3 regions of the Mesorhizobium sp. M0664 genome follow, and region 3 is predicted to be linked to each of the others. Evidence: predicted binding sites of a transcription regulator. Region 3 holds the regulator's gene; each other region holds the start of a gene.
What was found. The regulator PhoB, encoded in region 3, activates phosphate uptake and scavenging genes when phosphate is short. The targets are predictions, from matches to a motif close to TGTCATNNANCTGTCAT.
Positions count from the first base shown of each region.

Region 1 (10,587 bases), on a different contig from region 3:
CTTCGGTTCTCCAGGCAAGGTGCCGACCCAAGGCCGGCACCTGCCGGCCCTGCTCTACTGGCCCGCTGCCGCGTCCTCGAGCAGCGCCTTGCGCACGGCATCGCCGCCGCCGGAGTAACGGTCGGCATTGTCCTTGGTGATCAGCGCCTGCGGCGTGGCAACGACGCGCGGCAGCTTCTGCCCGGCCACCAGCCGCAGCGCAGATTCCAGCGCCACCTCGCCGGTCAGCACCGGGAATGAATCGACGGTGCCGGTCAGCTCGCCGGCGCGGATCGAGGCATAGGCGTCGGAGATGCCGTCGGTGCCGAAGACCGCAACCTTGTCCTGCAGCCCGGCAGCCTTGACCGCCTCGACGATGCCCAGCGCCATGCCGTCATTGTTGGCATAGAAGCCGATCAGGTCGGGGTGCTGTTGCAGGATGTTGGTGGCCGCGTCGTAGGAGGTCTGGCGATCCCAGTTACCGGGGACGCTGGCGACGACGTCGAACTTGCCGGCCTCGGTGATCGTTGTCTTGAAACCATCGGTGCGCTGGACGGCGGCGTAGACGCCGGCCTGGCCTTCGACGATGGCGACCTTGCCGCCGTCCGGCCGGTTCTTGATGAACCATTTGGCGACGCGCACGCCGTTGTCGCGCTGGACATTACCGACATAATGCTCGGCCTGCGGGATGACCGCGTCGTTGACGTTGACCACCGGCACGTTGGCCGCCTTGGCCTGTTCCATGATCGGCTGCAGGTTGGAGTCGGTCTGCGGCGAGACGAGCAGCACGTTGTAGCCCTGTGTGACCAGGCCTTCGGCGATGGTGAGCTGACCGAGCTGGTCGCCCTCGCTCTGCGCTGCCTGGTAGACGACGGGCACGCCGGTGCGGTCGCCGAACGACTTGTAGCCCTCCCCCAGCGAGCGCCAGTATTCATTGGTCAGCGTCTTGGAGACCGCACCCGCCTTGGTACCCTCGGGCAACTTGGGGAACGCCCCGAACTTGGCCTCGAGCTGCGACCAGTCGATGCGATCCTTCTCGGTGTCGGAATTGAGCGGCGCGAGGTCCGCGGAAAAAGCCGAGCCGATGGACAGCGCCATCAGGGCAGCGGCAGCGGTGGCAAGTAGAAATTTCATGATCTTCCTCCCTTGTTGAAAAACGGTCTATGCCGCCGGCCTCAGCTGTCCGGCCCGAGCATGGCTTCCTGGATGATGGCCTGCGAGGCGACCGCGTCCTGACGGTCGACGGCACTGGACAGGCGATTGTCCTTTTCCAGCCGATCGACGAAGCGCAGCATGCGCTTGACAGTCGCGATGTTGACTTCGCATTCGTGGACCGGGTCGAGCCCGGTCATGTCGGGGAACGTGTCGAAGTAGATGGCGCCGGCATAGCCGTCTCGACGGATCTGCCTGAGCAGCTCGATCGTCTGCAGCGTATGCACGGCCCCGACCATCAGGCCGTCGTCGCGCTTGGCGTAGCCGTCGTTGAGATGCACGCCGAGCAGCTTGCTGTGTCGCGCCACGAGTGCTGCGGCAAAGGCCGGCTGCTCGTCGGCATAGAGCACATGGGCGAAATCGAGCGTCACGCCGAGATTTGGCAGGCCGATCTCGCGGATCGCCAGCAATGTAGTCGCCGCATCTGGCATCAGGCTGTAGGAGCGCGGCTCGTTGGGTTTGTATTCAAGGCTGATTTGGCAGCCCGGATCATGCGCCGCAACTTCACGAATGCCATCGATTTCGTGTTGCCAGAGCGCTGCGTAGTCCACCTGGAAGGCATAGTCGAAGCCATCCTGCCCGAGCCACAAGGTCATCAGGCTGGCGCCCGCCTCGCGCGTGGCGTCGATGCCGGCCTTGGTCAGGTCGATGGCTTCGCGGCGAATGGCAGGATCCGGGTTGGTGAAGGCGCCGAGCTTGAAAGCCGGATTGGAATAGTAGCGCATGGCGAAACCATTGATGGAAAGCCCGATATCGCCGAGTTTGCGCGCTATTTCCGCAGGCTTTTCATCGACATGGTCGGGGAAGTTGAGGTCGAGATCGGTCAACTCCGCAACCTTCGCCGCACGTGCCGCCATTTGCAGCATGGACGGTTTGCCGACAAGATCGGGCCACTCGGCCTGTGGCCGCGAGGCAAAGGAATTGAGGCGGGTGGCGAAACGATAGGCAGTCATCGGGGACCTTTCATTGTCATAACTTTACATTAGAACGATTATTTGTAAAGTTGTTAATTGCTCGCTCGGCGACGACGAATTCGCCATACCCAGGCCAGTTGCGACCACGGGGGACAAGCAAGCGCGGCACTGTCACGCAAGTATCATGTTCGCGTCCTAGATCGCTTCTCCGAAGGCTTTCGCGGCATCCTTGATGCGACGCGGCGCTTTTTCAGATCCCGGCAGCTTTGTCTCAAAGAGGATACCCATGAAAAACCTGCACCGAACCGCGTCCCTCGCCGTCGCGCTGGCGATGTTCACCGCCTTGACCCCGGCCTTGGCAGAAAACGCCGCGACCGTCGGCGGCGTCAGCTTCGTCAACAAGGGCATGGTCGGTGTCGGCCGCATCCCGGCCAGCCAGAAGGACAAGTTCGGCGAGACGTTTGGCTCGGGCTCGGGCATGTCGATCGACGCTGCCGGCTGGACACATGGCGCCGATGGCTACAAGGGCTCGCTATGGCTGCTGCCGGATCGCGGCTACAATGTCGTCGGCACCACCGATTACCGTCCGCGCCTCAACACGATCGCCATCGAGTTCGCCCCGATCGCGCCGGGTGCGGCACCGGCCACCGGCCAGGAACAATCGGGCCTCAAGGCGACGCTTGCAGACACCATCCTTTTGACCGACGACAAGGGTACCGACGCAACCGGCCTCGATCCGCTCAACGGCGTGCGTGCCGCGACCGACGACATGCCGATCCTGCCCGAAGCCAACGGCAAGCTCGCGCTCGATAACGAAGCGATCGCGCGGCTGCCCGACGGCACGCTGTTCATCTCGGACGAATACGGTCCGAACATCTACCGCTTCTCCGCCGATGGGCGTCTGATGTCGGCAACGCAGCCGCCGGCGGCGCTTGTCCCGATGCGTCACGGGACGCCAAACTTTGCTTCCAACAATCCGGGACTTGGCGCGGCAGACCCAGATCCGAAGGATCCCGAAACCGGCCGTCAGAACAACCAGGGCCTCGAAGGCATGGCGCTGACGCCGGACGGGAAGTTCCTGATTGCCGTGCTGCAGTCGGCCCCAAGGCAGGATGGCGGCGATTCCGCCTCGACGCGTCAGAACACGCGCGCGCTGGTCTACGATGCCTCGGATCCCGGCCAGCTCAAGCTCGCGCATGAATATGTCGTGCCGCTGCCGATGTTCACCGATGCCAAGGGCAAAACCAAGATCGCCGCGCAGAGCGAAATCGTGGCGCTGTCGGACAAGACCTTCCTGATGCTGGCGCGCGACAGCGGCAATGGCCAGGGGCTGAAGGGCGACACCTCGCTCCACCGCGAGATCAGCGTCGTCGATCTGTCTGCGGCAACCGATGTCGCCGGCACAGAATTCGACAAGGACAAGCCGCTGGCGCCCAAGGGTGAGCTCGATCCATCGGTGACGCCGGCCAAGCTGACGCCGCTCATTGACATCAACGACAAGACCGAGCTCGGCCGCTTCGGGCTGCACAATGGCGCGCCCAACGACCGCAACAACCTTTCGGAGAAGTGGGAGGCGATGTCGGTGGTGAGCGTCCTCGATCCGACACTGCCCGACGACTATTTCCTGTTCGTCGCCAATGACAATGACTTCCTCACGCAGGACGGCTTCCAGGTAGGCGCGGCCTACAAGGCCGAGGATGGCGCCGATGTCGACACCATGTTCCTGGTCTATCAGGTCACGCTCCCAGGCCTCGCCAAGAAGTAGCGGCACCCATACAGGCGGACGCGCGGAACGCGTCCGCCTGAGCTGGCGCGATTGAGCGGTCGTGCCCTTCAGTTGCGGCTCGCCCGCGCAAGGACGGTGTCCCAGTGCGTTGCAAAACCTGCGACTGACGATCCAGTCGAAGGCACTTACCTCAACATCTCCGCGTCCTTTGGCACGCCGGCATCGATCGGCTCGGCCGTCCTGTTCGACACGGCGGCGATCTTCCCGGCGGCCGACAGGTTCGGGCGCACGAAGACCGGCGCGACGCCGTCGACGCGGCTGTAGAGGTCGATAATGTCCTGATTCATGAAGCGCACACAGCCGGAGGAAGCGTTCTTCCCAATGGAATCCCACTCCGGCGTGCCGTGCAGCCTATACATCGTGTCCTTGCCGTCACGGAAGAGATACAGCGCGCGGGCACCAAGCGGGCTCTGCGGGCCGGGCGGCATGCCGTCCTTGTATTTCGCCAGTTCCGGCCGGCGTTGGATCATTTCCGGCGGCGGCGTCCAGACCGGCCACTTCTTCCTCGCCTGTACCACGGCGCTGCCGGTCCATCCGAAACCGGCCTTGCCGAGGCTGACGCCATAGCGAATTGCCTTGCCGCCGTCGCGCACCAGATAGAGGAAGTGCTCGGAAGTATCGACGACGATCGTGCCGGGTTTTTCTCCAGTCGGGTCGGCCACGATTTGACGCACGAATTTCGGATCGACCTTGGCTACCGGGATTGCCGGCAGTTGATAGCCCTCGTCCATGCGCGCGGCATACATGCTTGCGGCATCGCCGAAAGCCGGATCGCTTGGTGCCGCGGGCACCGGCGCCGCCACGTCCGTCGTAGTGCACGACGAAAGAGCCACGGAGGCCGCGCCCAGAGCGGATGCACCAAGAAAGGCGCGCCGGTTCAGGCGCTCAAAAAACAACGGAATATCGGACATGAGCCCCCCGGCCTACCCATGAGATCCAGGAAAATGCGGCCCCACGCGTGCGGGATCAATATACGATTCCGGAAGGTTGAGAAATGCTTAGATCAAGGCACGCCAGGCGGAATTTACAGCGCCGCATCGACCTCTCCCGTTAAATCGGCAATCATTGCGGACTCAGACAAGCCTTCGCCGAGTTGCCTGCCATGGACGACAACATGCCCCCGCGCCGGCAGACCGGCGACCTCACCAGTGGGCCTATCCCGCGCACCCTGTTGCTGTTTGCCCTGCCGGTGCTCGGCTCCAATGTGCTGCAGTCGCTCAACGGCTCGATAAATGCCGTGTGGGTCGGCCGTTTCCTCGGTGAAGCGGCGCTGACCGCCACGTCCAATGCCAACCTCGTGCTGTTTCTCATCCTCGGCACCGTCTTCGGCATCGGCATGGCGGCGACCATCCTGGTCGCACAATCCGTCGGCGCTCGTGACCTGCCCGAAGCCCGGCGCATCGTCGGAACCAGCGCCACCTTCTTCTTCCTCGTCTCGGTGGTGTTCGCGGTCTGCGGCTGGATCTGGGTCGATGCGATCCTCGATGCGCTCGGCACGCCGGCCGACGCGTTGCCGCTGGCGCGCTCCTATCTGCGCATCATCTTCCTCGCCGTGCCGATGATGAACCTGCTGTCCTTCGTCATGACGGTGCTGCGCGGCGCCGGCGATTCGCGCACGCCTTTCCTTTTTATGGCGCTGGCAGTCATGCTCGACGTCGTTTTGAACCCGTTGCTCATCCTCGGCATCGGCCCGTTCCCCGAACTCGGCATCGCCGGCTCGGCCACCTCGACGCTGATCGGCCAGACGGTAAGCGTGGTTGCCATCCTGATCGTGCTTTATGCGCGCAAGCACCCGCTGCGGCTGGCCGGCGCTAATCTCGCTCTGCTGCGGCCGGACCCGGCGCTGCTGCGCATCGTCGTCTTCAAGGGCGTGCCGATGGGCCTGCAGATGATCGTCGTTTCGGCCGCGGCGCTGACGGTGATGGGCATGGTCAACTCGTACGGCTCGCAGGTCGCGGCTGCCTACGGCATAGCCGCACAGCTCTGGACCTATATCCAGATGCCGGCGCTCGCCATCGGCGCCGCGGTGTCGTCCATGGCGGCGCAAAATGTCGGCGCCAGGCGCTGGGACCGGATTGGACGCATCGCCACCTCCGGCGTCGGCTTCAACCTTGTGCTCACCGGGATGCTCGTCGCGCTGCTGTTCGTATTCGATCGCGCGGTGCTCAGCCTCTTCCTTGGCAGCGACAGTGCAGCAATCGACATCGCCACTCACATTAACAAGATCGCGTCGTGGTCCTTCATCCTGTTCGGCATCACCATCGTGCTCTTCGCCACCGTGCGTGCCACCGGCGCGGTGATGCCGCCGCTGATCATCCTGGTGATCTCGGTGCTGCTGGTGCGCACCAGCTTCGCCTATTTCTTCCGAAGCGTGATCGGCGAGGAAGCTCTGTGGTGGAGCTTTCCGGCTGGCTCTGTAACCTCGCTCGTGCTGGCCGCGGCCTATTATCGCTTCGGCCGCTGGCGCAGCCTGCACATGATCGAGAGCCGGCCGGCTGCCGGCGAACCGCCGGATACCGGCCTCGGCGTACCGCGCCAGCGCGCGCACCTTTCGCCCGAGACACCGAACGGCTGAAAGGTCGGCTCAGCGCGCGTATTTCGCGCCAAACCCGAGAGCGACCAGGGAAAAGACGACAATCATGCCGGCAAAGGCCAGGCTTGCCGCGGTCGCACCTGCCACCGTCGACAGAACGCCGATGCCGATGACCGGCAGCGCGTTGCCGCAAAAACAGCAGATGAAGAAGGCCGAGACGACTTCGGCGCGCCGGTCCGCCGGCGCGATCTCGTTCACCACTTGCAAGCCGCCGCGATAGCCGAGCGCTGCCGCCACGCCGCACAAGGCGGTGCCGGCAATCATTATGGTCATCGAGGCGAAGACCTGCGCCGCAACAATCAGCGCGACGGTTGGGATCATCAGCGCAAGCGCCGCGAACATCGCGGCTCGGCTCGAAAGACGTGCCGTCGCTACAATGGTGGCGGCCGTCACGATCGCCAATTCAAAGAACAGAGCGCCGGCTTCGGCATGGTTGGTTACCTGCAGTTGCTGCGCCAAAATGCTCGGTGCGAGTGCTGCATAAAAGCCGACCAGCGCCATTGCGCCAAAGCCGGTCACCGCCGGCGCAACGAAATTTGCGCGGATGGCATCGGGCACGGAAAGGCGCGGCCGCATCGAAACGTCAGCCAGTTTCCCCGGCCGCGAAACGGTTTCCCGCGTGCGCCAGACCAGCAGGGTTACAGTCGCGAGCATCGCCAGGTAGACGACGAATGTCAGCCTGAGCGGCCAAGGCGCGTATTCGGCGAGCAACCCGGCTCCCAGCGCACCGAGGCCGAGGCCGAGAAAATTGGTGCTGGTGGCAATCGTCGCCGCCTGTGACTTGTCGTCGGTCGGGAGCAATTCGGCGAGCCAGGCGGTGCCGGTGCCCGCGCCGACGCCGATTCCCAGTCCGCTCAGAATTCGGGCGATGTCGAGCCATGCGACATTTTCGGCGAACAGGAAAACCACCGCGCTGACCACGGCCACCGCCATCCCGGCCAATGCCATTGGACGGCGCCCGATGACATCGGACACACGCCCCAACATCAGCAGCGCCGCCAGATTGCCGATGACATAGACGGCGTAGACCAGCGTCAAAGTGATCTGTGAGAAGCCGAAGACCTGCTTGTAGATGATGTAAAGCGGCGTCAGCGCCGTGCTGCCGGCGAAAAGAGCCGCGATCATAGCGGCCACGGTGGCCGCTGCAGCGCGGCCGCCGAGTTCGTAATCGCGCGTCATGACTTGAGCGTGAGCGGTCATTTTTTCGACCTTTTGCTGTTCGGGATCTGACATCCTAACGCCTTTTTCGCGTCAGCCGTTCCCCCTCCCCGGCTTGCTCCTGACAAGTTTGGCAGCTTTGCCGATGGCGCTGAGCGAGATCCTCTTTTAACTTCAGCGGATTGTCAGGGGAGATTCATGGGCAAGGGACGAGTCGAGGCATTCACCGATGGCGTGGTCGCCATCATCATCACCATCATGGTGCTGGAATTGAAGGTGCCGCATGGCGAGGATTTTTCCGCGCTGGCACCACTCTGGCCGATCTTCCTCAGCTATGTGCTGTCCTTCATCAATGTCGGCATCTACTGGAACAATTTGCACAACATGTTCCATACCGTGCAGCGGGTCGACGGCCGCGTGCTGTGGGCGAACCTCAACCTGCTGTTCTGGCTATCGCTGATGCCGGCGACGACAGCCTTCATGGGTGAGAACCATTTCGCGCCGGTGCCGGTTGCTGTCTATGGCGTCGACCTGGCGCTCTGCGCCATCGGCTTCAACATCCTCACCATGGCCCTGCATCGACTGCACGGCAACGAGACTCTCTTCGCCAGGGCGTTGGGCAATGACCTCAAGGGAAAGATCTCGCTGGTCCTCTATCTTTCCGCCATCGCGCTGACCTTCGTCAATCACTGGATCGGTGTCTCGATCTATGTCCTGGTGGCGATGATCTGGTTCGTGCCGGACAGACGCTTCGAGCGGCTGATCGAGAAATAGGCCCCGTCTAGCCTCGCATTGCTTTCAGCTTTTCCGCTACCGAAGCGGCAAGGTCGGCGTAGCGCTCCTCCAGCCGCTCGGCCGCCTTGATCACTGAAAAATCATGGCCGAATTTTTCCAGCGCCATACGCAGCTTTTCGACGAATTCGGCCTGTTTTTCGAGCGCCGAAAACAGCGTCATAACTTGCGCTTCGCTGATGTCGGGATTGGCGAGCATCTGCGGTACTTCGCGGCTCATCTGGTCGCCGGTGGCGGTCTGTTCTTTCAGGATCTCGATCCAGTCGGTCAATCGTCAGGTCTCCTTTTTCGATATCAGCATGCGCAGCGCCCGCCGATGCGGTCAACCCGAAGATGCCGGGACCGGCTTGCGCGAGCCTTTTTCCGCGCTAAGTTCGCCGCGGCCAGAACAGGAGAAAATCATGACCACCGACGCCGAGATCCAGACCGCCCTGCCCGCACTTGCCTCCGGCAATGTCGCCGTCATCACCGGCGCGGCCAGCGGCATCGGCCTTGCCGCTGCCAAACGGCTGGCGGCGATGGGCATGAAGATCGTGCTGGCCGATATCGGCGGCGAACGCGTTGATGAGGCTGCCCGCGCCGTCGCTGCTATCGGCGGGCAGAGCGCCGTGCTTGCCGTCGCCACCGATGTCTCGAAGGCCCAAGACCTCGACCGGCTGGCCGAACGGACATCCGGCACTTTCGGCGACGTCTCGCTGCTGATGAACAATGCCGGCGTCGGCAACAACCCCGGCAAGCCCTGGGAGAACCGTGACGCCTGGAAGCGACTGCTGGACATCAATTTCTGGGGTGTCGTCCATGGCGTCGAGGCCTTCGCGCCGCGCATGCTGGCGGCGGGAAAGCCCGGCCTGATCGTCAACACCGGCTCCAAGCAAGGCATCACCACGCCGCCCGGAAACCTTGCCTACAACGTCTCCAAGGCCGGCGTGAAAACCTATACCGAGGGCCTTGCACACGCGCTGCGCAATGAGCCCGGCGCCAATGTCGCGGCGCATCTGCTCATTCCGGGGTTCACTTTTACCGGCCTGACCGAAGGCGCCACCGAAAAGCCGGCCGGAGCCTGGACCGGCGAGCAGGTCATCGACTTCATGCTGGCCTCGCTGCTGCGTGGCGATTTCTACATCCTGTGTCCCGATAACGAGGCGACCCGGCCCATGGACGAAAAGCGCATGGCCTGGGCAATCGGCGATATCATTGAGAACCGTCCTGCTCTGTCGCGCTGGCATCCGGACTACAAGGATGCTTTCGCGGCATTCATGACACGCAGCGCATGATCCCGAACCGAAGATCACCGTAGCAAAGAATCGGATCCGATCTTCGCAGGTATGCGCCGGACCTTTATATCACGCCGCTGCGTGCTTCTTCGTGTTCCGCTTCTTCGCCATGGCTTTCTCGGCTGCCAACTCGGCAAGCTTCTGATCATGCCGCTTCGCTGCCTGTTCGCATTTCTTGCGGATCTCTTCGACCTCGGTCTCAGTCAGGTGTTCGATACCGATGAAGGTGTTCTGGGCTGTGCTGACCCGGATCAATTCGTCGAGCTTCGCCTGGATCGCGGCGCCATCGCGGTTCTGGGTGTTCTGGATGAGAAACACCATCAGGAAGGTGACGACCGTCGTGCCGGTGTTGATGACGAGCTGCCAGGTGTCCGAAAAGCCGAACATCGGCCCGCTTGCCGCCCAGACGACGATGATCAGGAAACAGACGGCAAACGTCGGCGGCAGGCCGGCAAAATGGGCGACGTTGTTGGCGATCCTGGTGAAAAGCTTCTCAATCATTCAAACTCCCTCAACAGCCGGGCGACGAACCCGGACGGAAGCCGAGTTCATTGTGTCTGCAGAAACAGTTGGCAGCCGCTCCTGGTTCCCTCGTGGCGGAAGATCGCGGGTACATTGTTGGAGGAGCAGATCGCGCAGGCCGTCGGACCGCTTGCAGATACGCCCCGAAGTCAGGGGGCGCCGTTTTCCCAGCGGTCGAGGAAAGCCTCGATGGGCAAGGCCTGCATGTCGGGGACTGCCCTGGCCAGTTTCTCGACCGGCCAGTCCCACCAGGCAAGACGTTCGATCCGGGCCGCAGTTCCCGCGCTGAAGCGCTGCCGCAATGGCGTGGCCGGAACGCCGGCGACGATTGCATAGGCCGGCACGTCGCGCGTCACC
Region 1 is NZ_JAMYPW010000003.1:323,999-334,585, forward strand. Features, by position in the region: gene NKI39_RS07065 (sugar ABC transporter substrate-binding protein) at 55-1,113, opposite strand; gene NKI39_RS07070 (TIM barrel protein) at 1,155-2,144, opposite strand; gene NKI39_RS07075 (esterase-like activity of phytase family protein) at 2,392-3,870, shown strand; gene NKI39_RS07080 (L,D-transpeptidase) at 4,017-4,802, opposite strand; gene NKI39_RS07085 (MATE family efflux transporter) at 4,994-6,466, shown strand; gene NKI39_RS07090 (MFS transporter) at 6,476-7,684, opposite strand; gene NKI39_RS07095 (TMEM175 family protein) at 7,841-8,416, shown strand; gene NKI39_RS07100 (hypothetical protein) at 8,424-8,705, opposite strand; gene NKI39_RS07105 (SDR family NAD(P)-dependent oxidoreductase) at 8,836-9,708, shown strand; gene NKI39_RS07110 (low affinity iron permease family protein) at 9,778-10,209, opposite strand; gene NKI39_RS07115 (DapH/DapD/GlmU-related protein) at 10,380-10,587, opposite strand, start outside.
Region 1: NKI39_RS07075 (esterase-like activity of phytase family protein) is a predicted target of PhoB. The motif match lies at 2,275-2,291, and genes of this name have one in related genera.

Region 2 (10,587 bases), on a different contig from region 3:
GGGGTGAATGGACTGCAGATCCTCCAGCGAAAGCCTGTCGAGCCCGACCTTCTTCTCCTCGGCCAGCGCCACCGCCCGACCAGTGATATGGTGCGCCTCGCGGAACGGCAGGCCGAGCGTGCGCACCAGCCAGTCGGCGAGGTCGGTCGCAGTCGAATAGCCGGCGCCGGCCGCATTCTTCATCGCGGCAGTGTTCACCGTCATATCGCGCACCATGCCGGTCATCGCCGCCAGCATCAGGTCGAGCGTCTCGGCCGCGTCGAAGACGGATTCCTTGTCTTCCTGCATGTCCTTGCCATAGGTCAGCGGCATGCCCTTCATCACCGTCAGCAGGCCGACGAGATGGCCGGTGACGCGGCCGGTCTTGCCGCGCACCAGTTCGGCAGCGTCCGGGTTCTTCTTCTGCGGCATGATCGACGAACCCGTCGAGAAACTATCCGATAGCCTGACGAAGCCGAATTGCGGCGTCGACCAGATGATGATCTCTTCGGCCAGCCGCGACAGATGCGTCGCGCAGATCGCCGCCAAGCCCAGGAACTCGAGCGCGAAATCGCGGTCCGAAACACTGTCGAGCGAATTGCGCATCGGCTCGCGGAAGCCAAGCGCCTTCGCCGTCTGGTGCCGGTCGATGGGAAAGCTGGTGCCGGCGAGGGCGGCGGCGCCGAGCGGGCTTTCATCCATCCGCTCAATCGCATCGCGGACGCGCGACAGGTCGCGTGCAAACATCTCGACATAAGCCATGCAGTGGTGGCCGAAGGTCACCGGCTGCGCCGCCTGCATGTGGGTGAAGCCCGGCATCACCGTTGCCGCATGCTCCTCGGCCCGATCCAGGAACGCCGTGATCAGGCCCTTCAGCGCCTCGGTGACGCGAAAGCACTCGTCCTTGACCCACAGCCTGAGGTCGACCGCCACCTGGTCGTTGCGCGAGCGGGCGGTATGCAGGCGGCCAGCGGCGGGGCCGATCAGCTCGGCCAGACGGGCCTCGACATTCATGTGGATGTCTTCCAGCCTGGTCGAAAACTCAAATGTACCAGCCTCGATCTCTGCCAGGATCGTGTTCAGCCCGTGAGCGATTTTTTTTTGGTCGGCCGCCGAAATAATGCCCGTTTGCGCCAGCATCTGGCTATGGGCGATCGAGCCGCGAATATCTTGCGCATAGAGTTTGCGGTCGAACGAGATCGATGCGTTGATCGCTTCCATGATTGCGGCCGGACCCGAGGCAAAACGTCCGCCCCACATCTGGTTGCTGGCCTTCTTGTCGTTCATCGCTATAACCCGTGCTCCGGAGCAGTTTTTGAAAAATGGCAGACGGCAATAGATTTTTCCCGGCTTTGCGTCTCATCCTCGCCGCTTTGGTTGCGGGCGTGCTGGCCGGCGCGGTCGCGGTATATGTCAGGGAAAGCAGTTCTGGCAACAAGGCGCCCGCGCAAGTGGCCGCCGGCGGCGGCAAGGACGACGTCGCCTGCGCCGCCAAGACCGACCGTGCCAAGAAGATCGCCGCCGCTGCCACCGGCCAGGTTGCCGCGCTTTTGCCGGCGGATCCGCCGCAATCGCTGAAAAGCCTTGCCTTCAACGGCCCCGACGGCAAGCCGACGACGATCGCCGATCATGCCGGCAAGACGGTGCTGCTCAATCTGTGGGCGACATGGTGCGCACCTTGCCGCGCCGAAATGCCCGCGCTCGATGCGCTGCAGAAGGAGATGGGCAGCGATGCGTTTCAGGTTGTTGCCGTCAACGTCGATGCCGGCGACGATGCCAAACCGAAGAAGTTCCTGGAGGACACCGGCGTCAAGTCGCTCGGCTACTATCGCGATGCCACGATGGCGCTGTTCAACGACGTCAAGACGCGCGGCCTGGCGCTCGGTCTGCCGGTCACCATGCTGATCGATGGGCAAGGCTGCCTGATCGCCCATATGAATGGCCCGGCCGAATGGTCGGGGCCGGATGCCAAGCGTCTGGTCGAGGCGGCGCTTCAGCCGGGATAGGCTCAGACCGTGCGCAGGCGCGGCTTGAGCACGGCAATGCTTGCGCCGCGTCGGCTGGCGGTGCGGATTGCCGGAGCGGCCACGCCCGTCAGTTCCCCGAATGTCTCGATCGGAGCCGGTTTGCCGAGGTAGTAGCCTTGCCCGATCTCGCAAGCCTCGGCGTCTAGGAACTGCAATTCACCCGGCGTCTCGATGCCTTCTGCCAGAACCGGTAGGCCGAGACCGCGTCCAAGCCCCAGCACGGCGCGAACGATCGCCGCGAACTGGGCGTTCTTGTCGACCGATTTGATGAACGACCCGTCGATCTTGATCTTGTCGAAGGGAAAGGCGCTGAGGTTGGACAGCGAAGAATAGCCGGTGCCAAAATCGTCCATCGCCACATGCACGCCAAGCGCCTTGACCTGCCTCAAGGTTGCCAGCGCGCGCGGCATGTCCTTCACCAGGGCCGTTTCGGTGATCTCCAGTTCGAGCCTGCCGGGGGCCAGGCCGGATCTCGTCAATGCGTCGTGCACCTTGCGGCTGAAATTCGGATTGTGAAGTTGCACGGCGGAGACGTTGACGGCGACCATCAGCGGGTTTGTCCAGCGAACAGCATCGTTACAAGCCGTCGTCAGCACCCAGTCGCCGATCTGCGCGATAGCGCCACTGTCCTCGGCCACGGGGATGAAAACGGCCGGAGAAATGTCACCCCGCTCAGGGTGCTGCCAACGGACCAGGGCTTCGAAGCCGATCATCCTGCCGCCGCGGATCTCCTTCTGCGGCTGATAGACGAGGTGGAACTCCTTGCGGGCGATCGCCTGGCGCAATTCATGCTCCATCACGCGCTTGTCGCGGGCCGCGGTGCCCATGGCTATCTCGAAAAACCGATAAGTGTCCCTGCCTTCGGTTTTGGCGCGATGGAGTGCCGTGTCGGCATGGCTGATCAGGCCGGCCTGGTCTTCGGCATCCAGCGGAAAGAAGGCGATGCCGATGCTGGCCGAGACGAGGCCGGAGCCGACCGAAACCCTGTTTTCCTCCCGGATCGCCGCCAGCAAGTCCTCGGCTATCCGGCCTGCGGCCAGGGGGTCGGGGAGGTTCGGAGCTATGATGGCAAATTCATCGCCGCCGAGACGCGCGAGCATCTGTCCGTGGCGCGGGATGCCGGAAATGCAGTGCGCCAGCTTCTGCAGCATAGCATCGCCGGCCCCGTGGCCATAGAGGTCGTTGACTTGCTTGAACCGGTCGAGGTCAAGCAGCAGGAGCGCCAGATGTCCATCCTTGCCGCCACGATCCATTGAGGCGAATTCTGCTTCCAGCCGGGAAGAAAAGCTCCGCCGATTGGCAAGCCCGGTAAGCGGATCGAAATGCGCGAGGCGGAGGATCTCTTGTTCTGCCTTCTTGCGCTCACGGATGTCGCGAACGGCAAGCACCGTATGAGGCCTGCCGCAGTAGGTGATTTTCCTGGCGATCAGCTCGACAGGAATTCTCGCCCCGTCGCTGCCCCTTACCTTCGCTTCCTGCGCCTGTTCGCCGAAGCCGGACATATCGGCTGCGCTCTGTCCGTCGAAAAGCTCGCCGAATTGCATCGTGTTCAGGGTGGCTGTCGCTGTTCCGGTCAGCTTCGCCATACTGTCATTGGCGCTGACAATGCGGGTGCCATCGCAAACGATCAGACCTTCCACCGCCGCATTGGCGAGATCGTGCATGCGATCGGCCTCGAGCTTCTGGCGGCGAAAGCGCAGGTCGATCCACAGCGCGGCACCCGATAGCACAAGGATTATCAGGCTGGCGACCGCTGCGGCAAAGGCCTGGGAAATGGGCTCGATGGAATGTTCGGATATTTCAATCGAGGAATCCGGAATGATCGACACCGCAGCATCGCGATGAAATGCAAGCTGCAAATCGCCAGCGTCAAAAGCGCGGCGCCGCCGAAAGTCGCGAGCGCTGACGGACGGCGCAAGACGACAAGGAGCGCCAGTGCCGCGAGGGTCACGCCGGCCAGAAGCGATATCGCGACAAGGAGCAGGTTCCATGCGACCCGGCCTTCGACCTCGAAAGCTGCCATGCCGATGTAGTGCATCGTCGCGATGGCGCCGCCCAGAATGGCGCCACCGACGAGGAAATGGTCGATGCCGCGGCGCAAGGTGGCGACCCACATCCCAAGCGCGGTCATGATAATGGCGGCGGCAAGCGAAAAGGCGGACAATCCCGGATTGTATGCATTCGGTATTCCCGGCGTAAACGCGGTCATGGCGATGAAATGCGTCGCCCATATGCCGAACCCGGTCGAGGCCGCGGCGATCATCAGCCAGACAAGCCGGTTTCGCTCGGTCGATCGGCCGACATGCTTAAGGAGATTAACCGCCGAGAAGCAAGAAATTCCACAGATGAGTGCGGCAAGCGCAACCAGTCTCGGATCGTGCTGACTTACAATACAATTATAGACCGTCAGCATCCTGGTTCACTCGGTCTGCCAAAATTAACAGGGGAGGTGTGACTGATTAGCTCTTGGAGATTTTAACGAATGGTTAACCCGTGGGCCATGCGGCGGGTCTTTTCGGGGGAAAACCGACGCCGCTGCGCCCAAAAAGACGGTGATGTGATTTCTGGCGCCCGGTTTCAGTAGCGAGTGCACTTTAGGAAGGAATGATGTTCATTGATCCGCAATAAAACCGTTGTCCGATTGTCATCAGCGCCACATATTGGCTTTGCGGAAGTGCCCCTTTCGCCAATGACAAACGGGAGATGAAACATGAAGTTCTTCGGCTTTGCGGCCGGTATCGCCGCCACCGTGACCCTGCTTTCCACCACCTCCGCCTTCGCCGTCACGCAGATCAGCTGGTGGCACGCCATGACCGGCGCCAACGCCGAGGTCGTCGCCAAGATCTCCAAGGATTTCAACGCCAGCCAGAGCGACTATGAGCTCGTTCCGGTGTTCAAGGGCACCTATCCGGAGACGCTGAATGCCGGCATCGCTGCCTTTCGTGCCGGGCAAGCGCCCGATATCCTCCAGGTGTTCGACGTCGGCACCGGCGTGATGATGGCGGCCGAGGGTGCGATAAAGCCGGTGGCCGATGTGATGACCGGCGCCGGGATGACTTTCGACAAGAGCCAGTATCTGCCCGGCATCGTCGGCTATTATTCGAAGCCGGACGGCACCATGCTATCGTTCCCCTACAACTCTTCCTCGCCGATCCTCTATTACAACAAGGACATCTTCCAGAAGGCAGGCCTCGACGTGAACAATCCGCCCAAGACGTGGAACGAGGTGTGGGAAGCTGCCAAGAAGATCAAGACGAGCGGCGCCGCCCCTTGCGGCTATACCTCGACCTGGCTGACCTGGATCCACCTGGAGAATTTCGCGGCGTGGAATGACGTGCCTTGGGCCACCCAGCAGAATGGCCTGGCTGGAGGTGATGTCGAACTCAAGATCAATGCGCCGATTTTCGTCAACCACTTCCAGGCGCTCGCTGGCCTGGCCAAGGACGGCACGTTCAAATATGGCGGACGCACCTCCGAAGCCAAGCAGATATTCCTCGCCGGCGAATGCGGCATCTTCACCGAATCGTCGGGCGGCCTCGGCGATATCGTCAAGTCCGGCATGAACTATGGCATCGGCCAGCTTCCGTATGATACCGACGCCAAGGGCGCACCACAGAACACGACGCCGGGTGGTGCCAGCCTGTGGGTGTTCGGCAACAAGTCGGACGAGGAATACAAGGGTGTCGCCGCCTTCTTTGCCTATCTGTCCAAGACCGATGTGCAGGAATATCTGCACCAGAAGTCGGGATACCTGCCTGTGACGCTCGCCGCGTATGAGGCGACGAAGAAATCAGGCTTCTATGACAAAAACCCCGGCCGCGAGACACCCATCCTGCAGATGACGGGCAAGGCGCCGACCGACAACTCGAAGGGCGTGCGCCTGCCGAATCTGCCGCAGGTGCGCGATATCCAGAACGAGGAGCTGGAGAAGATGCTGGCCGGCCAGCAAACCGCCCAGCAGGCACTCGACAATGCGGTTGCGCGCGGCAACGTCGCGATCAAGGAAGCGCTGGAGAACTGACGGGATTATCTCGGTTAGTCGGTTGGAATATCGCCCACGCGGGCTCGCGTGGGCGACACCTGGATAGCGAGGGAAATCAGCCTGTCTCCACGCGTCGTATTTCCCAACAAGATCCTGCCCTACCTGCTGGTGGCGCCACAGCTCGCCATCACCCTGGTTTTCTTCTACTGGCCGGCCGGTCAGGCGCTTTACCAGTCGATGCTCAGGCAAGACCCGTTCGGGCTGAAGAGCAGGTTCGTCTGGTTTGCCAATTTCCGGAAGGTGCTGGCCGATCCGGCCTACCTCAACTCGATCAAGGTCACCGTAGTGTTCTCTCTTGCGACCGCGATCGTTGCCATGGTTGTGGCCCTGCTGCTCGCGGTCATGGCCGAGAAGGCCGTGCGCGGCAAAGGCCTCTACCGCACACTGTTGATATGGCCTTACGCCGTGGCGCCGGCGATTGCCGGCATGCTTTGGCTTTTCCTGTTCAATCCCTCGATCGGCTCGTTGGCCTATTTGCTGAGAAGCCTCGGCATCGTATGGGACCCGCTGCTCAACGGCACCCACGCCATGATCCTGCTGGTGTCGGCTGCTGCCTGGAAGCAGATCAGCTACAACTTCCTGTTCTTCGTCGCCGGCCTGCAGGCGGTGCCGAAAACGCTGATCGAAGCGGCGGCCATGGACGGCGCCGGCGAAACCAAGCGCTTCTGGACCATCGTCTTCCCGCTGCTTGCGCCGACAAGCTTTTTCCTGCTGGTCGTCAACACCGTCTATGCCCTGTTCGACACGTTCGGCATCGTTCATGCCGTCACCGGCGGCGGGCCGGGCAAGACGACCGAGACGCTGGTCTACAAGGTCTACAATGACGGCTTCGTCAATCTGATCCTGGGCGATTCGGCGGCGCAGTCGGTCATCCTGATGGCCATCGTCATTGCGCTCACAGCGATCCAGTTCCGCTATGTGGAACGCAAAGTCCATTACGGCTGAGGGCAGCGATGATCGGCCAGTCCCCGCTCCGCACCTTCATCGCCCATGCCGTGCTCATCCTCGGCATATTGATCGTGGCTTTTCCGATCTACTACACCTTCGTTGCCTCGACGCACACGCTGCAAACGATCCTCAGGCCGCCCCTGCCGCTCTTGCCCGGCGGCCAGCTATGGAACAATTACAGCGAGGCGCTGTTCGGCGGCATCGGTCGTATCGGCGGGGTCAGCGTCGGCAGGCTGCTCCTCAACACCATGATCATGGCGCTCGGCGTTGCGGTGGGAAAGATCTTCATCTCGATCCTGTCGGCCTACGCGATCGTGTTCTTTCGCTTTCCGCTGCGCATGACCTTCTTCTGGCTGATCTTCATCACCTTGATGCTTCCAGTCGAGGTGCGCATCCTGCCGACCTACAAGGTGATGGTCGATCTCGGCATGATCGACACCTATGCCGGCCTGATCGTCCCGCTGATCGCCTCAGCCACCGCAACGCTGCTGTTTCGCCAGTTCTTCATGACCATACCGGGCGAATTGGTGGAGGCGGCGCGTGTCGACGGTGCCGGGCCATGGCGCTTCTTTTTCGATATTCTGGTGCCGCTGTCGCGGACAAACATCGCCGCGCTGTTCGTGATCCTCTTCATCTATGGCTGGACGCAGTATCTTTGGCCGCTGCTCGTCACCAACAGCAACGACATGAATACCATCGTCATCGCGCTGAGAAAGATGGTTTCCTTCGCCGATGCCGACACCCAATGGCACCTGGTGATGGTCACGGCAATGCTGGCCATCGTGCCGCCGATCCTGGTGGTCGTGCTGATGCAACGCTGGTTCGTGCGCGGTCTGGTCGAATCCGAAAAGTGAGAAGCCGATGGCGACCGTGGATCTGAAGGATGTCAGGAAAATCTATCCCAGCGGCGTCGAGGCCGTGAAGGGCGTTTCCATCGCCATTCCCGACAAGGAGCTTTGCGTGCTGGTCGGCCCCTCCGGCTGCGGCAAGTCTACGCTGCTGAGGATGATCGCCGGGCTGGAGACGATTTCTGCCGGTACAGTCGCCATCGACGGCAAGGTGGTCAACGCCATTGGCCCGACCGAGCGCGACATCGCAATGGTGTTCCAGAACTACGCGCTCTACCCACATATGAAGGTCTATGACAACATGGCCTATGGCCTGCGCAACCGCGGCACGCCGAATGACGAGATCGACAGCAGGGTACGCTCGACTGCCAAGGTGCTGGAGCTTTCGGCGCTGCTCGACCGGCGCCCGCGCGAGCTTTCCGGCGGTCAGCGCCAACGCGTCGCCATGGGTCGCGCCATCGTGCGCAACCCGAAGGTCTTCCTGTTCGACGAACCGCTGTCCAACCTCGATGCGAAATTGCGCGGGCAGATGCGCATCGAGATCAAGAATCTGCAGCGCTCGCTTGGCGTCACCTCGGTTTATGTCACGCACGACCAGCTTGAGGCGATGACGCTGGCCGACATCCTCGTCGTCATGAACGCCGGCCTGGTCGAGCAGACCGGCGCGCCGCTTGATGTGTACGAGAAACCGGCCTCGACCTTCGTCGCTTCGTTCATAGGCGCACCGCCGATGAATCTGCTGGCGCTCACAGGGGCCTCCCCAAGCTCGGTATTGGCGGACGGTACTGTGATTGGCTTGGCGCCTCGACAGGGCAAGGCAGTGACACTAGGCTTTCGTCCGGAGGACGCCGACATCACCTTCGCGGCAGAGGCGCCGGCCGGCGCGCTCGCGCTGCCGGCAACAGTGGAAGCGGTCGAACCGGTCGGTGCCGAAAGCTTTCTCCATTGCGTGGCAGCCGGCAACCGCATCGTCGTGCGCGTCTCAGGCCGCGCCAGCGCCAAGCCAGGCGACCAATTGCGCGTCGTGGCCAGGTCCGAAAAGCTGCATTGGTTCGATCAGGCGGGCAAACGGGTCGATTGAAGTCGGCCTTGCGCAAAACCGTTCAGGCAAACACATGCGCCTTGCCCGACACGGTCAGCCGGACGATCTCGCCGATCGCCGGCGCGTCCATGCCCGGCTTGCGCAGGATCAACGGCGTATTGCCGATAGCGGCGGCGTCGGGCGGATCGGGGCTGTTCAACAGACGCACCGCGATGGTGCACATCGAGCCGGCGAACTCCGATTCTGTCACCTCGCCGAACAGCATGTCCGGCGTGCCGGACATGCCTTCACGCGATGTGCGCTTAAGCAACACCTGCTCCGGCCGCAGCATGATGCGGGCGACGTCGCGCCGCTCCGAGCTGTCGACAGCGATGCGGCCGAGCGGCGAGATGGCGAAGCCATCGGCGATCCTTGCCGGCAGGACGATGGCGTCGCCAAGGAACTCGGCGACCATCCTGTCCTTCGGCTTGAAATAGAGCTCGCGCGGCGTGCCGACCTGCGAGAATTTGCCGTCGCGCATCACCGCGACCTGGCTGGCGAATGACAGCGCCTCGGCCTGGTCGTGGGTGACCAGGATGGTGGTGATGCCGGCGGTTTCAAGGAGCTCGGCCACGGCCTTGCGCATCGAGGCGCGCAGGCCGGTGTCGAGCGCCGAGAACGGCTCGTCGAGCAGCATCAGCCGCGGCTTCATGGCCATGGCGCGGGCGAGCGCGACGCGCTGCTGCTGGCCACCGGAGAGTTCGTGCGGACGGCGCTTCAGGATACCTTTGTCCAGCCCGACGACATAGGCGAGCTCGGCGATGCGCTCACTGCGCTTTTCCTCGTGACGCCCCATGCCGAAGCCGATATTGGCGGCGATGCTCAGATGCGGGAATAGAGCGCCGTCCTGCGCCACCAGCCCGATGCCGCGGCGATGCGCCGGCACGGCCGTGTCGCCATCGGCCAGCACCTCGTCATCAAGCACGATGCGGCCCTGGTCCGGCGCCTCGAAGCCGGCGATCAGCCGCAGCAAGGTGGTCTTGCCGCAACCGGACGGCCCGACGATTGCCGTACGGCTGCCGCTGGCCACGCTGAGGTCGACGCCGGCAAGTGCTGCCACGGGCCCGTAGTGCTTGTGGATGCCGCTCAGCTCGAGAAAGCTCATCGCCCGGCCATCCGCTTCGACTGGACGTAGAGCAACCAGGTCAAAGGCAGCGACATCGCCACCATGATCAGGGCATAAGGCGCCGCCGACGCATAGTCGATCTCGCCGCTATAGGACCAGAACGCCATGGCCAGCGTGCGGGTGCCGTTGGGCGCCAGCATCTGGGTTGCGGTCAATTCGTTCATGATACCCAGCGCGACCAACGCCATGCCGGCTGCGGCGCCCGGCGCCGACAGGCGGATGGTCGTCGACCACAGCGCCTTGAGCGGCGACCGGCCGAGGCTGGAGGCGGCGCGTTCGAGCTCGACCGGCGCCTGTGCGATCGACGCCCTGAGGCTAATCAGGGCGCGCGGCAGGAACATCAGCGCATAGGCGACCAGGATGGTGAACAGGGTCTGGTAGAGCGGCATAGCGATACGCACGGCGATGGTGACCAGCGCCAGGGCGATGACAACGCCGGGCAACGCGCCGACGATATAGTTGCAGCCCTCCAGGACGCGTTGCAGCCGCCCCGGCGCGCGGATCGAAATCCACGCCATCGGCATTGCCGCGACGGT
Region 2 is NZ_JAMYPW010000006.1:50,596-61,182, forward strand. Features, by position in the region: gene argH (argininosuccinate lyase) at 1-1,266, opposite strand, end outside; gene tlpA (thiol:disulfide interchange protein TlpA) at 1,302-1,985, shown strand; partial or broken gene NKI39_RS10225 (bifunctional diguanylate cyclase/phosphodiesterase) at 1,988-4,419, opposite strand; gene ugpB (sn-glycerol-3-phosphate ABC transporter substrate-binding protein UgpB) at 4,717-6,027, shown strand; gene ugpA (sn-glycerol-3-phosphate ABC transporter permease UgpA) at 6,109-6,993, shown strand; gene ugpE (sn-glycerol-3-phosphate ABC transporter permease UgpE) at 7,002-7,850, shown strand; gene ugpC (sn-glycerol-3-phosphate ABC transporter ATP-binding protein UgpC) at 7,858-8,925, shown strand; gene NKI39_RS10250 (ABC transporter ATP-binding protein) at 8,948-10,030, opposite strand; gene NKI39_RS10255 (ABC transporter permease) at 10,027-10,587, opposite strand, start outside.
Region 2: ugpB (sn-glycerol-3-phosphate ABC transporter substrate-binding protein UgpB) is a predicted target of PhoB. The motif match lies at 4,638-4,654, and genes of this name have one in related genera.

Region 3 (10,587 bases):
ACGCAATTCGCGCGTGACGTTGAGATCGATCAGTCTGGTGCCAAAACCACTCTTTGCCGGTCTCTCAAGCTTCTTCTGACCGGCCTCGCGCCAGTTGAGAGCCAATGTCCGGGTGCCGCTACGGGCTTCGAGCGACCAGTCGACCTTCAGCGCACCGACTGAATTGCCGGCTTCGCCATGCTTCAGCGCATTCGTCGCCAGTTCGTGAAAGACGAGGCCGAGTGCCTGCGTCGTCTTTTCATCGAGAAGAATCTGCGGTCCCGACAGCAGCCCTTCAGGAAGCTCGCTGCCGAACACCTGGCCTAGCTCGATGCGCAGCAGGTCGCCGAGATCGGCTTTCTGCCAGCGTGAGCGCGTCAGCATGTCCTGGGAAGCCGCCATCGCCTGCAGCCGGGCCGAGAAAGAAGCCGAGAATTCCTGGACGTCGGTGGTGTGCGATGCTGTCTGGCGCGCGATTGCCAGCACCCGCGTGATCGAGTTCTTGATGCGATGCTTCATCTCCTGCAGCATCAGGTCTTTTTCCAGCAGGCTCTTTTCGGTCGTTTCGTGAAGCAGCGAGACCGCCTCATAGGCCCGCTCCTGATAGCGGGCCACCAGCGCGATGGCGCCCGCAAGCAGCAGTCCGAACAATCCGAGCATCACCGGGATGGCGCGCGAGGAAGGTTGCGAGAAAGCACTTGTCGGCCTGAACAGGACGACCCACGGCCGGCCGGCGACGGTGACCTTGCGGGTGACCAGCAGCCTGTCGCCGAGGCTCGAAACAGGCGGCGTTTCCGATTGGAACAGCAGGTTGTCGCTGTCCACCGTGCCGTCATAGATCTCGGTGTTGACCGGCAGCAATGGTGCCCGGCTGAGCGCAGCCTGGAACAGATCACGGGCGCGGAAGGCCGCATAAAGGAAGCCGGCAGTCGAGGATCTCGTCGCGTTCACGGCGTCCGGCGCGGTTTCGACATTGAGCCGGACGAAGACGAGGAACCCGGTAAAGGTCTGCGCGGCACCCGTATCCTTGCCGAACTGCACGAGCCCGCTGGCGTGCTGCTGGTCGTCGGCCATCGCCTTTTCGATCGCCTCGCGCCGCGCCGGCCCGGTGAACATGTCGTAGCCGATGCTGGATTTGTTGGACGGATCCAGCGGTTCGAACAGCACGATGGGCGTACGCCACGGTAAGTTCGTGTCGGGATAGATCGGATGGCTTGCGCCGTGATCGTGCAGGATGTCGCGCTCGACCGCCGCCTCGTTGCCAGTTTTCGCCAGGCGGAGGAAACCGATGCCGCGCAGGCCGGCGAAATTATTGTCGACGTCGAGCGCGTTGAAGAAAGCCTTGAACTCGCCCTGCGAGATACCGCCATTGCGTGCGTCGAACAGCGCCCGGGTCGAACGCAGCAGCGACAGGTCCAGGTCGATGCGGCTTTCGATCCGGTTAAGCGCGTCGTCTGCCGTCGCCTCGAATTTAATGCGGGCCGCCTCCTGGGTGGCAAAATAGGCAAAACCCGCCATCGTCAGGCTGATCAGCGCGACGGCGATAAAAGCGACGGTCGGAAAAAGCTTCTTCAATTGCTGATACGTCCCGTGGACGGTTCGGCATCTTTATGGGCAAGTCCTGACGCCAACACAATGGCGAGGCCAAAGCATGGTGACGGCTGGCACATTTTGGCGGCGTGTGATTAGCCGGCTAATTCTCGTTCATGCGGCGATCTTCAGCGCGCCCGGCCCCGGAATGGCGCGGGGTGGGCACTTGCCGAGGATGATCATGCCGAGCACCTCGTCCTGGGTGACGTCGGTTGTGCGCGCCGTTCCGACAACCCGACCGTTCTTCATGACGCAGACACGGTCGGCAAGCTCGAACACGTCGTGAATATCATGGCTGATCAGGAAGATGCCGATGCCGTCGGCCTTGAGCTGCCTGACCAGTTCGCCGACCTGCGCCGTCTCTTGCGGCCCGAGTGCAGCCGTCGGCTCGTCCATGATCAGGATGCGAGCATTGAACAGGATGGCGCGGGCGATCGCCACCGACTGCCGCTGGCCGCCCGAAAGCTTTACCACCGGCTCCTTGAAGCGTTGGAAACGCGGATTGAGCCTGCCCATCACTTTGCGCGCCTCGGCCTCCATGGCGACGTCGTCGAGCGTTCCCCAGCCGGTCATCAGCTCGCGGCCGAGAAACAGGTTGGCGGCCGCATCGACATTGTCGGCCAGCGCCAGCGTCTGGTAGATCGTCTCGATGCCGTACTTCTTGGCGTCGCGGGGATTGGAGATCGAAGCCTCCTCGCCGTTGACCAAAATCTGGCCCGCATCGCGCTTGTAGGCGCCGGACAGGATTTTTATCAACGTCGATTTGCCGGCACCGTTGTGACCGAGCAAAGCCATCACCTCGCCCGGGAAAAGGTCGACAGAGGCATCGTCGACGGCGCGAATGCCGCCGAAAGCGATGGAGATGTTGCGCATGTCGATCAGCGGCGTGCCCGTGGGAGCGGTTTTGTCTGCCATGATCGTTCCTCCTCCCTACACACGTTTGCGATAGACGGTATCGAGCCACACCGCGAGCACCAGCACGGCGCCGACAACGATGCTCTGCAGCGGTGAATCGATGCCGAGCAGCACCATGCCGGACTGCAGCGACTGCATCAAAAGCGCGCCGGGCATGGCGCCGAGCACTGTGCCGGAGCCGCCGGCGAGCGACGTGCCGCCGATCACCGCCGCCGCGATGACCAGCAGCTCGTCCAACGTGCCCAGCGCATTGGTCGACGAGTTCTGCCTGGCTGACGAGATCGCCGCGGCGATCGTCGCCAGCACGCCCATGATCATGAACACCTTCATGGTCACCCAGCGCGTGTTGATACCGGCAAGGTTGGCTGCTTCCGGATTGCCGCCGATGGCGAAGACATAGCGGCCGAAACGGGTACGCTTGGCGATGAAGGTCATGATCAGCCCTACGGCTACAGCCATCAGCACGGGTATGGCGATGCCATGGGCGATGAACAGCCCGCCTTCGGGAACCGTTATATTGTTGGCCGCCGCATATCTGTTCACGATGCCGACCGGCCAAGGATAGGAATTGGCAAGCCATATGGCGCCCATGATGGCAGCGCAGGTGAGGACACCGAGGAACGTCTCGGCCCAGATCGGGCGCAACGGAAAGCGGAACCGCTTGCGCTGCACCCGCCCGTTGAGCAGCATGAACACAACCGCTAGGCACGCGACAATTCCGACGATCCAGCTCCATCGCGCGCCGATCGAACCCGCCGGCCCGCCCCCCATCAGCTGGAAAGTGGCATCAAGCGGCGCAATCGTCTGACCGCTGGCGACCCACCATGCGGCACCCCGCCAGACCAGAAGGCCGCCCAGCGTCACGATGAAGGCCGGCACCTCGAGATAAGCGATGATGTATCCCTGGAACGCTCCGATCAGAAGGCCAAGCGCCAGGCCGATGGCCAGTGCCAGGATCCAGATCCAGGGATTGCCTAATTGCAGACCGATCATTCGCACCAGGAAATGCACCTGCGCAAAGCCCATGACCACGCCGATCAGACCTTCGGCGGAACCGACCGACAGGTCGATATTGCGCATGACGATAACCAGCACCATTCCGGCGGCCATTATGGCCACGGCGGAAGTCTGCACCGACAGGTTCCAGAGATTGCGTGGCGTCAGGAAGGTCCGGCTGTCGAAGTCGAACGGATTGACGCCGAGCCGTACGCTGGAAATGACATGCAGGCCGACCCAGATGACCAGCAGCGCGCCGACCATGCCGAGCATGCGCGTGTCGAGTTCGGTTGCCTTGAGAAATCGGGCAACGATGCCGAGCTCGGATTCCCGTGCCCGGTCTGCCGTGCTGTCGACCGGCGTGTTGGACGTGGTGTCGGTCATGATGTTTCTCCCGCCGGGTTGCCGTCTGCCGCGGATGCCGGAAGCAGCCTAGAAGTTATCCGCCGGAAGCGGAAAAACAACTCTTGTTGAAAAACGCCGCGGCGAGCGGCCGCGGCGTTCGGACTTCTCGGAAACGTCGGCTCAGTTGCAGACTGCAACAGTGCCAGCCGTCACGCCGGCGCAGACCTCTTCTTTCTTGATCCAGCCGGCGTCGATGACGACGTTGAGGTTGTCCTTGGTGATGGCGACCGGGGTCAGGAACAGCGACTTGACGGTATTGCCGCCGGGCGTGGTGAAATCCTTCACGCCGGCAATGTCGGTCATCTGCTTGCCGTCGGCCAGCTGCGAGGCGATCTCGGCGGCATTCTTGCCGAGCTCGCGCGCATCCTTCCACACCGACACGGTCTGTGTGCCGAGCGCGATGCGGTTCAGCGCGGCGTGGTCGCCGTCCTGGCCCGAAACCGGAACCGATCCGGCCAGCCCTTGCGCTGTCAGCGCGGCGACGACGCCGCCGGCAGTGCCGTCATTGGCCGCGACCACGGCATCGACCTTGTTGTCGTTGGCGGTCAGGAACTGTTCCATGTTCTTCTGAGCGTTGGCCGGCAGCCAGCCGTCGGTATAGGCCTCGCCGACATTCTTGATCTTGCCGCTGTCTATTGCCGCCTTCAGCACCTCCATCGAACCGGCAAACAGGAAATCGGCATTCGGATCGGAACCCGAACCCTTGATGAAGACATAGTTGCCTTCCGGCTTCACCTTGAAGACTTCCCGGGCCTGCATGCGGCCGACTTCCTTGTTGTCGAAGGTCAGGTAAAAGACGTCCTTGTTCTCGATCAGCCGGTCGTAGCCGACAACCGGAATACCTTCGTCCAGCGCCTTTTGCACGGCCGGCCCGATGGCCGAGGCGTCCTGCGCCAGGATGATCAGTGCGTTGGCGCCCTGCGAGATCAGGCTCTCGACGTCGGTGAGCTGCTTGCCGGGGTTGGACTGTGCGTCGGCGGAAATATACTTGTCGCCTGCGGCCTCGATGGCCGCCTTCATTGCGGCCTCGTCGGTCTTCCAGCGCTCTTCCTGGAAGTTCGACCAGGAAACGCCGATGACCTTGTCTTTAGCCTGCGCCACCGACGCCAGCGCCAGCGTCATGGCGACACCCGCCAGAATGGCGGTCGTGAATTTCTTCATCATATCCTCCCTGCGCCGCGTACGGCGTGACCAATTGGCTCAAAGACCAGCTTAGAAGCTCTAATTTTTTCGAGCCTCGAAAAAATACTGGTCCGATCTCCGGCTGCTGTCAACATCGATTCTGATGGATTTTGATGACTCTGCGAGTTTTTTCGAGCGTCGGAATAAACGATGACAGCGCCACCTGCATCTGACACTATTTGCCTCATCCGACACTATTTGTCGGACATTACCGACGGCTTCCGGTTCATGAGCGGCCGCGGCAACCGGGAGGAAAGCAAAACAATGTCGGTCGGAATCCGCCATGACGATTTGCGCCGGCGCAACCGGGCGATGGTGATCTCGGCGGTGCGCCGGGCCGGCCAGCCATCGCGTACTGAGATCGCAGCTACCACCGGCCTCAGTCATTCGACCATATCGGCGATTTCTTCCGACCTGATACGGGAAGGCATCCTCGCCGAGAGCAAGCCAAGTGAGCCCGTTTCGTTGAAACGCGGTCGTCCGCAAGTCGGCCTCGCCCTCAACCCGGAAGCGGCGGCGGTGCTGACCGTGGTGTTGTCGCTGAATTTCCTTTCGGCCGCCATTATCGACTACACGGGACAGGTGGTCGCCGAGGAACAGCGCCGGCTGGACACGCTGACTATGCCGCGCGACGAGCTGATCCGTGAATGCATGGCCATCGTCCGGCGCCGGCTGCAGGATCCAGATCTTGACGTCCGCAGTGTCGCCCGCATCGCCCTGGCGATTCAGGGCATTACCGACTCCCCTGCACGCGCCATGCTGTGGTCGCCGATCACGCCGCAGACCGACATCGCCTTTGCCGACATGCTGGAGGACGAATTCGGCATCCCGGCAACGGTGGAGAACGACTGCAACATGATGGCGGTGGCTTTGCGCTGGCGCAATCCGGATCGCTATCGCGATGACTTCATCGCCATCCTGCTTTCGCATGGCATCGGCATGGGGCTGGTGCTGAAGGGCGAACTGTTCACCGGGACGCATTCCTCGGGCGGCGAATTTGGCCACATGATCCATCGTCCGGGCGGCGCGCTCTGCCGTTGCGGGCGGCGCGGCTGCATCGAGGCGTATGCCGGCAACTACGCCATCTGGCGCAACGCCAGGCAGATGAGCGAAGACAGCGAACCGGTCGCCGACGTCAGCGACGCCGACATGCGCGCACTGGCGGCCCGGGCGCGCGAGAAAGATGGGCCGGAACGCGAGGCCTACCGCAAGGCCGGCGAAGCGCTGGGTTTCGGTCTCGGCTCGCTGTTCGCGCTGATCGATCCGGCACCGGTCGCGATGGTCGGCGCCAGTGCCGCCGCCTTCGATCTGATCGAGCCGGCCTTGCGGAAGGCAATCGCCCAGACCGCCGGCGGCCAGCATTCAGGCTCGATCTCCTTCGATACAGAGCCGAACGAATTGCCTCTGATCCGCGAAGGCTGCGCGATGCGGGCGTTAAGCTTCGTCGACCAGGAGATTTTCGCGCCGGGCGCGCAAATGAGGCCCAGCGTCAGAAAGAACGTAGCCTGACCAGGCGGGTCAATCTTCCCTGATCGCATAGCCGGCGCCGCGGATGGTGCGGATGACATCCGGCATCCGGCCGTTGTTGACGGCTTTGCGCAGCCGCCCGACATGCACGTCGACGGTGCGTTCGTCGATGTAGATTGTCTCCCCCCAGACATTATCGAGTAACTGGCTGCGCGAGAAGACACGGCCCGGATGCCGCATCATGAACTCGAGCAGCCGGAATTCGGTCGGCCCGAGCCTGATTTCGCTCTTCTTGCGATAGACCCTGTGCGATTCGCGATCGAGCACGATGTCGCCGACCTTCAGCACGCTGGACAGCACTTCCGGCTTGGCGCGCCGCAGCAGCGCCTTGACCCTGGCCATGAATTCCGGTGTCGAAAACGGCTTGACCAGATAGTCGTCGGCGCCGGTCGAAAGACCGCGCACCCGGTCGCTCTCCTCGCCGCGCGCGGTCAGCATGATGATCGGCAGCCGCTCGGTTTCGGGGCGCACCCGCAACCGACGACAGAGCTCGATGCCGGAAACCGCTGGTATCATCCAGTCGAGCACCAAAAGGTCGGGCACATTCTCCTGCAAACGGATCTCGGCTTCGTCGCCGCGTGTCACCACCTCGACCTGGTAGCCTTCGGATTCGAGATTGTAGCGGAGCAGCACACCCAACGGCTCCTCGTCCTCCACCACCATTATGCGTGGTGCGATCATCGGCTGGGCACCCCCATCATGTCACCGGTGCGGACATTGTCGTTTCGTCCTGCTTCGGACGATTGACCGGCAATTGCTCGCCGGTCAGCACATAATACGCATTTTCGGCGATGTTGGTGACATGGTCGCCGATCCGCTCCAGATTCTTGGCGCAGAACAGCAGGTGCGTGCAAGCGGTGATGTTGCGCGGATCTTCCATCATGTAGGTCAACAGCTCGCGGAACACGGACGTGTATTTAACGTCGATGCGCTCGTCGGCGGCACGAAGCTTGGCCAACGCGGCCGCATCGCCTGCAGCATATTCCTCGATGACACCCTGCACCTGGATGAGAACCAGCTGCGCCATCGCGTCGATGGAATGCGACAGGTCCCGCGGCGTGGCGCTGAGGCCGACCGCACTCACGCGCTTGGCGATATTCTTGGCAAGGTCGCCGATGCGTTCGAGGTCGCCCGCCATGCGGATCGCTCCGACCACATGGCGAAGATCGTGGGCCATCGGCTGGCGTTTGGCGATCAGGGTGATGGCGCGGTCGTCCAGTTCGCGTTGACGCGCATCCATGATGGCGTCGTCGGAAACGACGCGTTGCGCCAGCACGTTGTCGGAATTCAACAGCGCCTTGGTTGCCCCGCCGACCATCGAACCGGCGAGGTCGGCCATGTCGCGGATCAGCTTGCTGATCTGCTCGAGATCCTCGTCGAAAGAAGCGACTGTGTGTTCGCCCATGGTCCTGTCCTCATATGCATGATCGGAACGGCTCAGCCGAAGCGGCCAGTGATGTAGTCCTGCGTGCGCTTCTCGCGGGGCGACGTGAATATCTTCTCGGTCCGGTCGAACTCGACCAGTTCACCCAGATACATGAACGCCGTCTGGCGCGACACGCGCGCCGCCTGCTGCATGTTGTGGGTGACGATGACGATCGTGTAGTCGGCTTGCAATTCGTCGATCAGTTCCTCGATCTTGGCAGTCGACAGCGGGTCGAGCGCCGAAGCCGGTTCGTCGAGCAGAATGACTTCCGGCTTCACCGCCACGGTGCGGGCGATACAGAGCCGCTGCTGCTGGCCGCCGGACAGGCTCAAGCCGCTGGCGTTGAGCTTGTCCTTGACCTCGCTCCACAGCGCGGCGCGCTTCAACGCCTGTTCGACGCGGCCGTCCATCTCGGACTTGCCGAGGTTCTCGTAGAGCCTGACGCCGAAGGCGATGTTCTCGTAGATCGACATCGGGAACGGCGTCGGCTTCTGGAACACCATGCCGATCTTGGTCCTGAGGAGGTTGAGATCCTGCGACCGGTCGAGAATGTTCTTGCCGTCGAGCAGCACCTGGCCCTCGGCCGTCTGTTTTGGGTAGAGCTCATAGATGCGGTTGAACACACGCAGCAGCGTCGATTTCCCGCAGCCCGAAGGGCCGATGAAGGCCGTGACGCTGCGCTCGGGCAGCGACAGGCTGATGTCCTTCAGCGCCTTGCTCTGGCCGTAGTAGAAGTTGAGGTTCTTGACCTCGATCTTCGTCTTCTCGGCGACCGTTTCGGCCATCGTCATGTCTGGGGACAACATCTGTGTCATCTGTCCTCTCTGCGTCCGGTAAGGCTGCGGGCGAGGATGCTCAAGCCCAGAACCGTCAGGGTGATTATGAGTGCGCCGGTCCACGCCAGTTGCTGCCATTCCTCGTAAGGGCTGAGAGCGAACTGGAAGATGGTCACCGGCAGGCTGGCCATCGGCGCGTTGATATTGCTGCTCCAGAACTGGTTGTTGAGCGCGGTGAAGAGCAGCGGCGCCGTCTCGCCGGAAATGCGTGCTATCGCCAGCAATATGCCGGTGACGATGCCGGACAATGCGGCGCGGTAGGCGACCGAACGGATCACCACCCAGCGTGGCGCGCCGATCGCGGCACCGGCTTCACGCAACGCGTTCGGCACCAGGTTGAGCATGTCTTCAGTGGTGCGCACGACCACCGGAATGACCAGGATGGCAAGCGCAACGGCGCCGGCAATGGCCGAGAAATGTCCCATTGGCCGCACCATCAGCTCATAGACAAACAAGCCTATGATGATCGACGGCGCCGACAACAGGATGTCGTTGATGAAGCGGACGACGGTGGTGATGCGCGAAAAGCGTCCATACTCGGCCATGTAGGTTCCCGCCAGCACGCCGATCGGCGTGCCGACGACAACGGCGATGATCGTCATCAGCAGGCTGCCCGTGATGGCATTGAGCAAGCCGCCGGCCTCGCCCGGTGGTGGCGTCATCTCGGTGAAGACCGCGAGCGAAAGCCCGGCTGTGCCCTTATAGACCAACGCGCCGAGAATGAGCGCCAGCCAGGCAAGCCCGATGCCGGCGGCGACGACGCAAAGCGCCATCATCACCGAATTCCTGGCTTTGCGGCGGCTGTGGAGCGATGAGGATGTCGACATCGGTCAGGCTCCCGTACGGGCGTCGATCCGCATCAGCATATAGCGGGCGGCGGCGAGGATCAGGAAGGTGATGACGAAGAGGATCAGGCCGAGCGAAACCAGCGAGGAGGTGTAGAGGTCGCCGTCGGCCTCGGTGAATTCATTGGCGATGGTCGCCGAGATCGTCGTGCCCGGCGCGAACAGGGAGGCACTGATGCGATGTGCGTTGCCGATGACGAAAGTCACCGCCATGGTTTCGCCGAGTGCCCGGCCGAGGCCAAGCATGACGCCGCCCATGATACCGATGCGGGTATAGGGAATGACCACGCGCCGGGTCACTTCCCAGGTCGTGCAACCGATGCCATAGGCCGATTCCTTCAGCACCGCCGGCACCGTATCGAAGACGTCCTTGGTGATCGAGGTGATGAAGGGCAGCACCATGATGGCGAGGATCAGCGCCGAGGTCAGAAGGCCGATGCCGTAAGGAGGGCCGGCGAAAAGGCTGGATAGTCCCGGCACGCCGTGGAAGATGTTGATGATGAAGGGCTGTATCGTCGTCTGCAGGAACGGCGCGAACACGAACAGGCCCCAGATGCCGTAGATGATCGAAGGAATGCCGGCCAACAGCTCGACCGCTATGCCGATAGGACGCCTGAGCGGGCGCGGGCAGAGCTCGGTGAGAAAGATTGCAATGCCGATGCCGATCGGAACCGCGATCAGGATGGCAATGGCCGCCGTCACCAGCGTGCCGTAGATCGGCGCCAGTGCGCCAAATTTTTCCGTAACGGGATTCCAGCTCTCAGTCGTCAGGAAAGAAAAACCGAACGACGACAGCGCCTGCCATGAGCCGGCAAACAGCGAGATGGCGACACCGCCGAGGATGACCAGCACAAGAATTGCGGAAGCGCGGGTGAGTCCGCGGAAT
Region 3 is NZ_JAMYPW010000004.1:179,964-190,550, reverse strand. Features, by position in the region: gene NKI39_RS08705 (CHASE domain-containing protein) at 1-1,554, opposite strand, end outside; gene NKI39_RS08700 (ATP-binding cassette domain-containing protein) at 1,684-2,484, opposite strand; gene NKI39_RS08695 (sugar ABC transporter permease) at 2,500-3,864, opposite strand; gene xylF (D-xylose ABC transporter substrate-binding protein) at 4,006-5,046, opposite strand; gene NKI39_RS08685 (ROK family protein) at 5,332-6,576, shown strand; gene phoB (phosphate regulon transcriptional regulator PhoB) at 6,586-7,275, opposite strand; gene phoU (phosphate signaling complex protein PhoU) at 7,292-7,999, opposite strand; gene pstB (phosphate ABC transporter ATP-binding protein PstB) at 8,032-8,835, opposite strand; gene pstA (phosphate ABC transporter permease PstA) at 8,832-9,683, opposite strand; gene pstC (phosphate ABC transporter permease subunit PstC) at 9,687-10,587, opposite strand, start outside.